DNA from 3 places in the Pseudomonas sp. FBCC-B1565 genome. Region 2 is predicted to be linked to each of the others. Evidence: predicted binding sites of a transcription regulator. Region 2 holds the regulator's gene; each other region holds the start of a gene.
What was found. Region 2 encodes FliA, which starts transcription of late flagellar genes. Its sites were predicted from a motif close to CTAAAGTTTNNNNNNNNNNNGCCGNTAA; they were not measured.
Positions count from the first base shown of each region.

Region 1: NL123_RS30100 (methyl-accepting chemotaxis protein) is a predicted target of FliA. The motif match lies at 1,684-1,711, and genes of this name have one in related genera.
Region 3: NL123_RS15275 (methyl-accepting chemotaxis protein) is a predicted target of FliA. The motif match lies at 2,322-2,349, and genes of this name have one in related genera.

Region 1 covers NZ_CP101438.1:6,544,057-6,548,258, reverse strand. The annotation lists rRNA gene NL123_RS30115 (23S ribosomal RNA) at 1-1,045, shown strand, start outside; rRNA gene rrf (5S ribosomal RNA) at 1,201-1,316, shown strand; rRNA gene rrf (5S ribosomal RNA) at 1,426-1,541, shown strand; gene NL123_RS30100 (methyl-accepting chemotaxis protein) at 1,825-3,705, shown strand; gene NL123_RS30095 (SRPBCC family protein) at 3,750-4,202, opposite strand, start outside.
Region 2 covers NZ_CP101438.1:1,856,047-1,860,248, forward strand. The annotation lists gene flhA (flagellar biosynthesis protein FlhA) at 1-83, shown strand, start outside; gene flhF (flagellar biosynthesis GTPase FlhF) at 96-1,412, shown strand; gene fleN (flagellar synthesis regulator FleN) at 1,519-2,352, shown strand; gene fliA (RNA polymerase sigma factor FliA) at 2,349-3,089, shown strand; gene NL123_RS08885 (chemotaxis response regulator CheY) at 3,259-3,633, shown strand; gene NL123_RS08890 (protein phosphatase CheZ) at 3,652-4,202, shown strand, end outside.
Region 3 covers NZ_CP101438.1:3,233,770-3,237,971, forward strand. The annotation lists gene NL123_RS15265 (multidrug effflux MFS transporter) at 1-23, opposite strand, end outside; partial or broken gene NL123_RS15270 (hypothetical protein) at 97-352, opposite strand; gene NL123_RS15275 (methyl-accepting chemotaxis protein) at 632-2,257, opposite strand; gene NL123_RS15280 (acyl-CoA dehydrogenase family protein) at 2,582-3,772, opposite strand; gene NL123_RS15285 (flavin reductase) at 4,032-4,202, shown strand, end outside.

The DNA of each region.
Region 1 (4,202 bases), 2.0 Mb from region 2:
GGGGTTAGCTAACGCGAAGCTCTTGATCGAAGCCCCGGTAAACGGCGGCCGTAACTATAACGGTCCTAAGGTAGCGAAATTCCTTGTCGGGTAAGTTCCGACCTGCACGAATGGCGTAACGATGGCGGCGCTGTCTCCACCCGAGACTCAGTGAAATTGAAATCGCTGTGAAGATGCAGTGTATCCGCGGCTAGACGGAAAGACCCCGTGAACCTTTACTATAGCTTTGCACTGGACTTTGAATTTGCTTGTGTAGGATAGGTGGGAGGCTTTGAAGCGTGGACGCCAGTTCGCGTGGAGCCATCCTTGAAATACCACCCTGGCAACTTTGAGGTTCTAACTCAGGTCCGTTATCCGGATCGAGGACAGTGTATGGTGGGTAGTTTGACTGGGGCGGTCTCCTCCTAAAGAGTAACGGAGGAGTACGAAGGTGCGCTCAGACCGGTCGGAAATCGGTCGTAGAGTATAAAGGCAAAAGCGCGCTTGACTGCGAGACAGACACGTCGAGCAGGTACGAAAGTAGGTCTTAGTGATCCGGTGGTTCTGTATGGAAGGGCCATCGCTCAACGGATAAAAGGTACTCCGGGGATAACAGGCTGATACCGCCCAAGAGTTCATATCGACGGCGGTGTTTGGCACCTCGATGTCGGCTCATCACATCCTGGGGCTGAAGCCGGTCCCAAGGGTATGGCTGTTCGCCATTTAAAGTGGTACGCGAGCTGGGTTTAGAACGTCGTGAGACAGTTCGGTCCCTATCTGCCGTGGACGTTTGAGATTTGAGAGGGGCTGCTCCTAGTACGAGAGGACCGGAGTGGACGAACCTCTGGTGTTCCGGTTGTCACGCCAGTGGCATTGCCGGGTAGCTATGTTCGGAATAGATAACCGCTGAAAGCATCTAAGCGGGAAACTAGCCTCAAGATGAGATCTCACTGGAACCTTGAGTTCCCTGAAGGGCCGTCGAAGACTACGACGTTGATAGGTTGGGTGTGTAAGCGCTGTGAGGCGTTGAGCTAACCAATACTAATTGCCCGTGAGGCTTGACCATATAACACCCAAGCAATTTGACTACTCTAACGAGCATCAGATTGCGGTGTGTGAAGACGAAATGAACCGAAAGTTCGATGTTCACAAAACACCGAAAGCTGTCACATACCCAATTTGCTGAAGCGAGGCCAAGGCCACGACTCAGTACCCGAATTTCTTGACGACCATAGAGCATTGGAACCACCTGATCCCATCCCGAACTCAGTAGTGAAACGATGCATCGCCGATGGTAGTGTGGGGTTTCCCCATGTGAGAGTAGGTCATCGTCAAGATTAAATTCCAGAACCCCTGATTGCTTATGCAGTCAGGGGTTTTGTTTATGTAGAAGTCCATGAATTTCATCGGCACGTTGCTAACCCAACGGTCCGGTACACAGAATTTCTTGACGACCATAGAGCATTGGAACCACCTGATCCCATCCCGAACTCAGCAGTGAAACGATGCATCGCCGATGGTAGTGTGGGGTTTCCCCATGTGAGAGTAGGTCATCGTCAAGATTTAATTCCGAAACCCCTGTCTGCTAACGCAGACAGGGGTTTTGTCGTTTGGGGCCATAAGTCACCACAATTTGTCGTTTCCTCACACATGCCTACCGCTGGTCAGTTTCCTGCTTAAAAATCAGAAACATCCCACAATTTTCTAAGCTTTGCCGCGGCTTGGCCGAAAGCCTGACGAGCCATGCGTGCACCGAAATAGAGCGGCCCCAGAAGCTGCCTATACCGTTACATGGAATTTTTCACCCGGCACGCTCACCCCCCTTTGGCAAAAGAAGTCGATGAAATGAATCTCAAGTTCAGTCATAAAATTCTGTTGGCCGCGTCAGGCGTCGTGGTTCTGGCCTTCGCGTTATTCACCCTCTACAACGACTACCTGCAGCGCAGCACGATCAAGCAGAACCTGGAGTCGTCCATCCAGCAATCCGGTGAACTCACTGCCAGCAGTGTGCAGAACTGGCTTAGTGGCCGAATATTGGTACTCGAGAGCCTTACGCAAAACGTTGCTCACCAAGGCAGTGGTGCCGACCTTCCTGGCCTGGTCGATCAGCCAGCGTTCACTGATAACTTCCAGTTCACCTATGTTGGCCAAACCAATGGTGTGTTTACCCAACGTCCTGACGCAAAAATGCCCGATGGCTACGACCCCCGTCAGCGTCCCTGGTACAAACAGGCAGTAGCAGCAGATAAACCCATGCTTACCCCACCCTATATGGCAGCGGTGGGTGGGCAGATCGTGACCATCGCCATGCCGGTGAAAAAGAACGGCGAGTTGCTCGGTGTGGTCGGCGGTGACCTGAGCCTGCAGACCTTGGTGAAGATCATTAACTCGGTGGATTTTGGCGGCATTGGCCATGCGTTCCTGGTCAGTGGCGACGGGCAAGTCATCGTCAGTCCCGATCAGGACCAGGTGATGAAAAACCTCAAGGACATCTACCCCGGCACTCAAGTGCGCATTGAGAAGGTCAGTCAGGACGTCGTTCTCAATGGCCAGGACCGAATCTTGTCATTCACCCCTATCAGCGGCTTGCCAGGCGCGGATTGGTATATCGGCCTGTCGATTGATAAAGACAAAGCCTACGCACCGCTGGGCAAATTCCGGACATCTGCGTTGATTGCCATGTTGATCGCCGTGGTTGCGATTGCCGTGCTCCTGAGCTTGCTGATTCAAGTCTTGCTGCGACCCCTGACCACTATGGGCGTGGCGATGCAGGATATCGCCCAGGGCGAGGGTGACCTGACCCGTCGTCTGGCGGTCACCAGCAAGGACGAATTTGGCGAAGTCGGCAGTGCGTTCAATCAGTTCGTAGAGCGCATCCATGCGTCGATTTCGGAAGTGTCCTCGGCTACGCGCCAGGTGCATGACTTGTCCCAGCGTGTGATGGCTTCGTCCAATGCGTCTATCGTCGGTTCCGACGAGCAAAGCGCGCGCACTAACAGCGTCGCCGCAGCGATCAATGAACTGGGTGCCGCCACCCAGGAAATCGCGCGCAACGCCGCCGATGCGTCACAACACGCCAGTGGTGCCAGCGAGCAGGCCGACGATGGCCGCAAAGTGGTCGAGCAGACCATCCTTGCCATGTCGGAGTTGTCGCAGAAGATCAGCTTGTCCTGCACCCAGATTGAAACCCTGAACGCCAGCACCGACAACATCGGTCACATCCTTGATGTGATCAAAGGCATCTCCCAGCAAACCAACTTGCTGGCGCTTAACGCTGCCATCGAGGCGGCCCGAGCCGGTGAGGCCGGGCGAGGCTTTGCGGTGGTCGCCGACGAGGTACGTAACCTCGCTCACCGCACCCAGGAGTCAGCCGAGGAGATCCACAAAATGATCACTTCGCTGCAAGTGGGCTCGCGTGAAGCGGTGACTACCATGAATGCCAGCCAGGCCTCCAGCGAGGAAAGCGTAGAGGTCGCGAACCAGGCCGGTGAGCGCCTGGTCAGCGTGACCCAGCGAATCGTTGAGATCGACGGCATGAACCAGTCCGTCGCCGCAGCCACTGAAGAGCAGACGGCCGTGGTGGAAACCCTCAATGTGGACATCAACCAGATCAACTTGCTGAACCAGCAGGGCGTGGCCAATCTCAATGAAACCCTGAAGGATTGCGATGCCCTGTCGCAGCAGGCCAATCGTTTGAAGCAGTTGGTCGATAGCTTCAAGATCTGACCCGCTGATTCATTGGCAGGGGCGCATCGCGTCGCTCCTGCCGCTTAGCTGAGTATTCGGCGGACATTGTCCAGGGCGCTGTTGGCGAAGTCTTGCACAAACTGTTCGAACCCTGTGTTCGCCGTCTCTGTGGGCTCTGCAATAATTGTCCACATCACCTTGGAGCGCTCCGCTTCAAGTGCTTCCACTTGGATCGCCGCCCATAGTCTGGCCACACCCAGGGTGTTGTAGATCGTGGTCCAGGTCATGTGCATAGCCTGTTCATTCCGGCTATTGAGTTGCTCCACTACACAATTGCCATCGCGGAAGAATTTTGTCCGCAAGGCGCCCACGCCTGAGCCCATCATTTCGATATGGCTCAAGTCCGGAATGAACATATCGAAGCCGGCAAATCGCCCCACCATGTCCCACAGGCGAGAGGCGGAACAGTTGACCACAACAGAAGCCACTATCGGTAGACCACTCGGGTTGCGGATTAACGTATCGGGTTGCAGCAG
Region 2 (4,202 bases):
CGAATTTGCACGTTTTGGCTTATCAGGAAATTCCTGACAACAAGCAAGTGACTATCGTCGCGACAGTAGGGCCCAACGGCTGAGGGTAGTGGGTTATGCAAGTGAAGCGTTTTTTCGCCGCCGATATGCGTCAGGCCATGAAACTGGTTCGTGATGAGCTGGGCGCCGACGCCGCGATTATTGGCAACCGTCGTATTGCCGGCGGTGTCGAGCTGACGGCTGCCCTGGATTACACACCTTCGGCCTTGGCGCCGCGCGTGCCGAACATGGAGCTCGAAGACGAGCTGCGCAAGACCGCTTCGCGGATTGTTTCGGCCCAGGCTGAACTGAGCATGCGTGGCGACAGCGATGCCACCACCAATCGCCAGTTGTTCGCCGGCCTGCCGCTGACCGCCGCGGAGCCATTGGTTGAGCCAACCTTCAAAGAGCCGCCGCGTCCCGCTGCGCCAGCCCCGGCAGCGGCGGTTGACCAGCGTGTGTTCGACTCGATGCGCTTTGAACTCAATGGCCTGCGTGAGCTGCTCGAAGTCCAGTTGGGTTCGCTGGCCTGGAACCAATTGCAAGGCAGCAAACCGCAACAGGCCAACCTGTGGCGTCGCCTGCAACGCATCGGCCTGTCCGGCCCGTTGTCCCGCGACCTGCTGGCCCTGACCACCGAAATCGAAGAGCCTCGCCAGGCCTGGCGCATGTTGCTGGCCCACTTGGCGCGGATGATCGTCACCCCGGAAATCGAACCCCTGGAAGAGGGCGGTGTGATCGCCATGGTCGGCCCCGCCGGCATGGGCAAGACCACCACCCTGGCCAAGCTGGCGGCGCGTTACGTGCTCAAGTACGGCGCTCAGAATATCGCGCTGGTGAGCATGGACAGCTACCGTATCGGTGCCCAGGAGCAGCTCAAGACCCTGGGCCGCATTCTCAATGTGTCGGTGACCCATGTCGACCCAGGCCAGTCCCTGGCCAACGCCCTCGACCCGCTGCTGCGCAAGCGCGTGGTGCTGATCGACACCGCCGGCCTGCAAGCCAGCGACCCGGCATTGCGCATGCAGTTGGAAAGCCTGGCCGGGCGTGGCATCAAGTCGAAAAATTACCTGGTGCTTGCAACCACCAGCCAGAAACAGGTTCTTACCGCTGCGTATCATAGTTACAAGCGCTGCGGCCTGGCCGGTTGCATCCTCACCAAGCTCGACGAAACCGCGAGCCTGGGCGAGGTGCTGAGCCTGGCCATCAGTCATGAATTGCCGGTCGCCTACCTGACCGACGGGCCGCGGATCCCGGATGATCTGCATCTGCCGCGCCGTCATCAGTTGGTCAGCCGTGCAGTCAGCGTGCAAATGCAAGACGAGCCTAGCGAGGAAGCGATGGCCGATATGTTCGCCGACCTCTACCACAACCCGGCGAAGCGGGTAGGTTGAGGGCGGTATGAACACCGTGAAATGTATCTACATCGATGGTCTGCAAGCGATTCACGCGGCCAAGCCATGTAGCCTGCGTCTAAGCAAGACAAGGTAAAGAAATAAAATGGGCAGCATGCATCCCGTACAGGTGATCGCGGTGACCGGCGGCAAAGGTGGCGTCGGGAAAACTAACGTGTCAGTGAATTTGTCCCTGGCCCTGGCAGAGCTTGGCCGTCGCGTCATGCTGCTGGATGCTGACCTGGGGTTGGCGAACGTCGACGTTCTGCTGGGGCTGACGCCCAAACATACCCTTGCCGATGTGATCGAGGGCCGCTGTGAGCTGCGCGATGTGCTGCTGCAGGGGCCTGGGGGCATCCGCATCGTGCCGGCCGCCTCCGGCACCCAGAGCATGGTGCACCTGAGCCCGGCGCAGCATGCCGGGCTGATCCAGGCGTTCAGTGACATCGGCGACAACCTCGACGTGCTGGTGATCGACACCGCCGCCGGGATCGGCGAGTCCGTGGTCAGCTTTGTGCGCGCTGCGCAGGAAGTGTTGCTGGTGGTCTGCGATGAACCCACCTCGATCACCGACGCCTACGCCCTGATCAAACTGCTTAACCGCGACTACGGCATGAACCGCTTCCGCGTCCTGGCCAACATGGCCCAGAGCCCGCAGGAAGGGCGCAACCTGTTCGCCAAGTTGACCAAGGTCACGGATCGTTTCCTCGATGTCGCCTTACAATACGTCGGCGCAGTTCCCTACGACGAGTGTGTGCGCAAGGCTGTGCAAAAGCAGCGTGCAGTCTACGAAGCGTTCCCTCGTTCCAAGTGCGCACTGGCGTTCAAGGCTATTGCCCAGAAGGTCGATACCTGGCCATTGCCCGCCAACCCCCGGGGGCATCTGGAGTTTTTCGTCGAGCGATTGGTGCATCAGACGAGCGCAGGACCCGTGCTATGACAGCGACCGGCTACAACGCGTACAAGAAGTCTGCCCGTGACAGCCAGGGCGAGTTGATCGAGCGCTACGCGCCCCTGGTCAAGCGCATTGCCTATCACTTGCTGGCGCGCCTGCCCGCCAGCGTCCAGGTCGAAGACCTGATCCAGGCGGGCATGATCGGCTTGCTCGAAGTGTCGACCAAATACGACGCGAGCAAGGGTGCAAGTTTCGAGACGTATGCGGGCATCCGCATCCGTGGCGCGATGCTCGATGAAGTGCGCAAGGGTGACTGGGCGCCGCGTTCGGTACACCGCAATACACGCATGGTCAGTGACGCAATTCGCGCAATTGAAGCAAAAACCGGTCGCGACGCTAAAGATCACGAAGTTGCGGCCGAACTCCAATTGAGTCTCGACGATTACTACGGGATTTTGAACGATACCTTGGGCAGCCGATTGTTCAGTTTCGACGACCTGTTGCAGGACGGCGAACATGAAGGGCTGCACGAGGACGGCGCGAGTGCTCATATGGAGCCATCGCGAGACCTGGAAGATGAGCGTTTCCAGGGGGCGTTGGCGGACGCGATTGCCAATTTGCCGGAGCGTGAGCGGCTGGTGTTGGCGCTGTACTACGACGAAGAGCTGAACCTCAAGGAAATCGGTGAGGTCCTGGGTGTCAGCGAATCGCGGGTCAGCCAGTTGCACAGCCAGTGCGCAGCCCGCTTGCGGGGGCGCTTGGGAGAGTGGCGAGCGCGCTGAACAGGCAGTGTGGGGACACTGCAGACGATACCGCGAGGGCAACCGGCCTTCGCGGGTTCGACCCGTGGTGCCCCCGGCAGTCCTTTTTGTGTAATGCCTGTTGATTGAAATGGCGCGTCCAGGTGCTGGGCGCGTTTAAGACTGCTTGGAGGTCGAATTGGACAAGAACATGAAAATCCTCATCGTTGATGACTTCTCAACGATGCGGCGGATCATAAAAAACCTGTTGCGTGACCTTGGGTTCACAAACACGGTCGAGGCGGACGACGGCATTACGGCGATTCCGATCCTCAACAGCGGGAGCATCGACTTTCTGGTAACAGACTGGAACATGCCGGGCATGACCGGTATCGACTTGCTGCGCCACGTGCGCGCTGACGAAAAGCTGCGCAGCCTGCCTGTGCTGATGGTGACCGCCGAAGCCAAGCGTGAGCAGATCATCGAAGCCGCCCAGGCCGGGGTCAACGGTTACGTGGTCAAGCCATTCACTGCACTGGCCTTGAAAGAGAAGATCGAAAAAATCTTCGAACGCATCCACGGCTAATGCCATCGCGGGGGAGCTATGGAGCATAAAGAAACGTCACAGGGAGACTTCGAGTCGACCCTGAAAAAGCATGCTCACCAGTTGGTCGACAGCCTTGAAAAAGGCCAGTTCGGCGACGCGGTGCAGTTGATCCATGAGCTCAACCAGACCCGTGACCGCGGCCTGTATCAGGAAGTGGGCAAGCTCACACGCGAGCTGCACAGTGCGATCGTCAATTTCCAGATTGACCCGCATATGCCCCAGGCCGAAGAAATCTCGCAAATCACCGATGCCACCGAACGCCTGTCCTATGTGGTCAGGCTGACTGAGGCGGCGGCCAACCGCACCATGGACCTGGTGGAAAACGCCACGCCTCTGGTCAACGGCATGGCCACTGAAGCCCAGGCCCTGAGCCACGACTGGGGCCGCTTCATGCGCCGGGAAGTGGGGGCTGAGGAGTTTCGCGAGTTGGCACGTCGGGTTGACGGTTTCCTGTCACGCAGCGAGCAGGAAAACCGCACGGTTTCCAGCAACCTCAATGACATTCTGCTGGCCCAGGATTACCAGGACCTCACCGGTCAGGTGATCAA
Region 3 (4,202 bases), 1.4 Mb from region 2:
TTGCCGAAATGACTCTTTTTCATAACAAACTCAGGATAGGCTTCCTACCGGAAGGTAGGAAAGTGGTGTGAAGTTAACGAGAACCGAGAGGCAAGGTCAAGCCGTTATTTTTTTAGTGGCCAGGCAGCACCTGCCAGCGCTCCGGGCAAGGCATGCGCACGAAAGTGTTTTAGGCTTCAGTGCAAAGTGTTTTTTTCCAGAAGCGGCTGAAATGAGCGGAATCTGTGAAACATCATTTTTAAGCGATCGAGGTAAGCGACTCGGTGCGCAGAAACGGGTTGGCCAAATCGATCACGCTGCGTTCGAGCCTGGCGCGCTGGATGTATCGACAAACGCTGTCACCTTGCGCATCAGCGATGGGAGCGGAGAGGGTGGCCATCTCGTTGTAGTCGGGGCTATTTGGAGGCAACACAGAGGACCATATGGCGCCGTTATCCAGCGCCACGGTTGGCCCACAGGCCAATGGGACACTTAGTGCCAATGGCTGTAACTTTGTGGGCGGGATCAGGGTTCAAATTGAACTCTGTGAGACCCAGACTTGCCTGCGAACTAGGCGCCTTGGTATATCAGGCAGACCTCTTCATCGCACGCGCGGGCGAGCCTCGCTCCAACAGATGGCCTCCGATACCTCTTACAAGCGAAACCTCGACACCATGCTGTTCAGGTCAACCGCCAGGCGGGTCAACTCGCCGCTGGCGGCGCTGGTCTGGGCGGCGCCGTTGGAAGATTGCGTCGACAGGTCCCGGATGTTAACCAAGTTGCGGTCCACTTCACGGGCGACTGCAGCCTGTTCTTCCGCAGCGGCGGCGATGACCAGGTTACGTTCGTTGATCTCGACTACTGCAGTGTTGATGGTTTCCAGCGCCAAGCCTGCGCCTTTCGCGATGTTCAGGGTAGATTCAGCACGGTCAGTGCTGTTACGCATTGAACTGACCGCTTTTTGGGTGCCGCCTTGAATGCTGCCAACCATGCGTTCAATTTCGCTGGTGGACTGTTGGGTGCGATGGGCCAAAGCGCGCACTTCATCGGCGACAACCGCAAAGCCGCGACCGGCTTCACCGGCCCGGGCCGCTTCGATAGCTGCGTTCAGCGCCAGCAGGTTGGTCTGATCCGCCAAGCCACGAATCACGTCCAGAACCTTACCGATGTCGCGGGACTCTTCCGCAAGATTACCAATCAGATCGGCGGTGCTTTGCACATCCCCGCTCATGCGTTCGATAGCGTTGACGGTTTCGTGAACCAGGTCCCGGCCATCGCCTGCTGACGCCGTCGCGTTTTTTGACGCCTCTGAAGTGCTCACTGCGTTACGCGCCACTTCTTCGACAGCGCTGGTCATTTCGTTGACTGCAGTCGCGGCTTGTTCTATTTCGTTGTCCTGCTGCGCAAGGCCACGGGCGCTTTCATCGGTAACGGCGTTCAGCTCCTCGGCAGCGGAAGCCAGTTGTGTTGCGGATCCGGAAATACGCATCAAGGTATCGCGCAGTTTCTCCTGCATTTTTTGCATGGCGAGCAGCAACCGGCCCGCTTCGTCAGTGCCATCAACCTTTATCGATCGGGTCAGATTACCTTCGGCGATGGTTTCAGCCGCTTCAAGTGCCAACGCTATCGGTTGGGTGATGCTCTTGGTCAGCAGCCAGGCAAACAGCATGGTCAGCAGCGAGGCAATAATGAGGAGGCCAACAACCCAGTTGAACGCAGAGCTGTACTGGTCAGCAGCGGATTGATTGATGATAGCCAGCTGGCCGTTATTAAAGTCAGTAAGCTTACCCAACGCTACGTTTATCTGCTCAGCGTTAGCCGCAGACTCGGCGTTCAGCACGCGCATTAGCTCCTGCAGATCGCCAGCCCGACTGAGGGTAACAAGGCGCGTTTCAATCTTCCGATATTCATCCATCAGCCGCATATAGTCGTTGTAGTCGGATTGCTCTACAGGGGATGAAATCAGTTTGGCGTATGCTGCCTGCGACTTGTTAAGTTGTTGGTTTTGTTCCGCAAGTAATTCGATAGTCCTGTTCTGAGTATTCGGTTCGCGATCAGTCAACAGCCGATACAACAAAACCCGCATGCGGACGCCCGTCACAGTGAGAGCATTCAGGGTCTGAAAGCTAGGGACGCCATTTATCGCGATGTCGTCGCCAGCTGCTCGGATCTTGCTCATCTGAGACAAGGCGAAGAGGCCGAGAATCAGCATGAGCGCGCCTATCAGGGAGAACCCCAGAAATGCGCGCGGAGCAATGTTCATTGTTCTTATTGTCATGGTTTTCCTAGAGCGTGGAATGTGCTCCCCGCAAGCAGCGGCGGATGGTCCAGCGCATAAGTTTTTATCGGTCGCTTGATGGCACACTTGAGCGAATACAGCTGTGTGCCGCATATTAAAACTGATATTGCCCACTCACCAACTTGCAGACATCGACTGATGTTGGGCCGATGCAGCTCGATGGCGACAATCTTCAACCCAAACGACCTGGACGCGACTTTCGTTCAGTTGGTAGAGACTCGCTACCAAGGTTGCATATTTCTCTTGCAGAATCAGTTCTAGAGGCTGCGGCAGCGTGGCAGAAGATGCTGTGCATAATGGTGCTCAAGGATAGGGGATGGTCGGTTCGATGCCGGCGAACAACGCGCCAGCGCCGTCGTACGTCGCTTCACCGAGGAAAGCATGCTGTGTCACTACCATGGAGTCGCGTACGATCCATTGCAGACGGTTGTCATTGAAGATGGCTGCAGTCCCAGCCAGTCGATAAGCCTTCATGACTACGTCCGCTCCGGTATGAGCGGCATGGGTGGCGCTGAGGCGTAATAAGTTAGTCTGCTGCAGGGTCACCGGATTACCGGCGATGAGCGAGGCCCATACAGCTTCGGCGGATTCGTAGAAAAACGCTTGGGCGCTTCGCAGCATCGCCTCTGCCTTACCCAGTTCGCTGCGGTAATAAGCGCGATCACCCAAACGCGGGGCACCGGTGATAGTCTTGGTGCTGCCCGACATTGCGATCACCAAGTCCAGTGCTGCGCGTCCCAGCCCAAGGTTAACGGCGGCATGAACTTGCGCCTGGTAGGAAACGGACGGGTAATGATAGAGGGGCTCGTCAATTGTGGGGGCACTGCCCCGCACGAAAGTCCACTCGCGTTGGACGTTCTTTTGGTGCAATTTGAGGTCATGGCTCCCCGTCCCTTGCATCCCGACAACATTCCAGTTGTCGACGATCTGCACTTCGCTTGCCGGGAACACAGCGGTCAGCGGTTTGCCTGCCGTCGGTCCTCCACCGTTGGCCGATGTGCCACCGATGCCTACACCAATCCAGTTGGCACCTTTGCACCCACTAGCAAACCGCCAGTGCCCGCTGACTTCCCAGCCATTTTCAGTCTCTTTGGCAGGTTGTAGAGGGTAAAGGCCGCCAGCATAGACCTGGTCTGGCCCGTTGGTATAAATCAACGCTTGGGTTGCCGGGGGGAGTGCCGCCAGGTAGATGTTGGCTGAGCCGAACGCGGTCACCCAACCGACCGAACCGTCGGCTTCGGAAACCCGCTCTACGATGCGCAGGAACTCGGCTGGAGGCAGCGCATCGCCACCGAAACATTTGGGAGTACTGGCGCGGAAGATACCCACTGCTTTCATTTTTTCGATCATGTCTAAAGGGACATGGGAACGTTGGTTAAACTCGCTGCGACGCTCGGCAATCTCCGCAATCACATCATCCAGGGAAATCGCCTTGATGCTGATTGGAGCGCCTTCAAGTGTGTCACGATCATCGAAATTGTTTTTGCTGTTCATGTTTATTGTTCTCTTGCTAGGGTGATTGCATACACGCTTAGAATGCGTGGGCTGATAAGAAAAAATCAAATTCGGAATATGAATAAGCTAAATAATCTGTGGGAATTAACTGTCGTGCCATGCGCCTCTAAAGGGGAGGGCGTTTAAGGGCGATGGCTATTCCTACTGTCAATAGTGCGTATGAGTAAAGCGAATTTGACCGGATGAACAATCCGTCTCAACATGGATTCACCCAGTCAATAATTACAAGGTGAAGGTTATGGTTAGCGATCAATCAAAACAACATTTTCGGCAAGCGCTGTCATTGTTGTCTGCGGCGGTGAATATCATTACTACCGATGGACCCCATGGTCGCTTCGGATTAACTGCGAGTGCGGTCTGTTCGGTCACTGATACGCCCCCAACATTATTGGTTTGCATCAACCGTAAC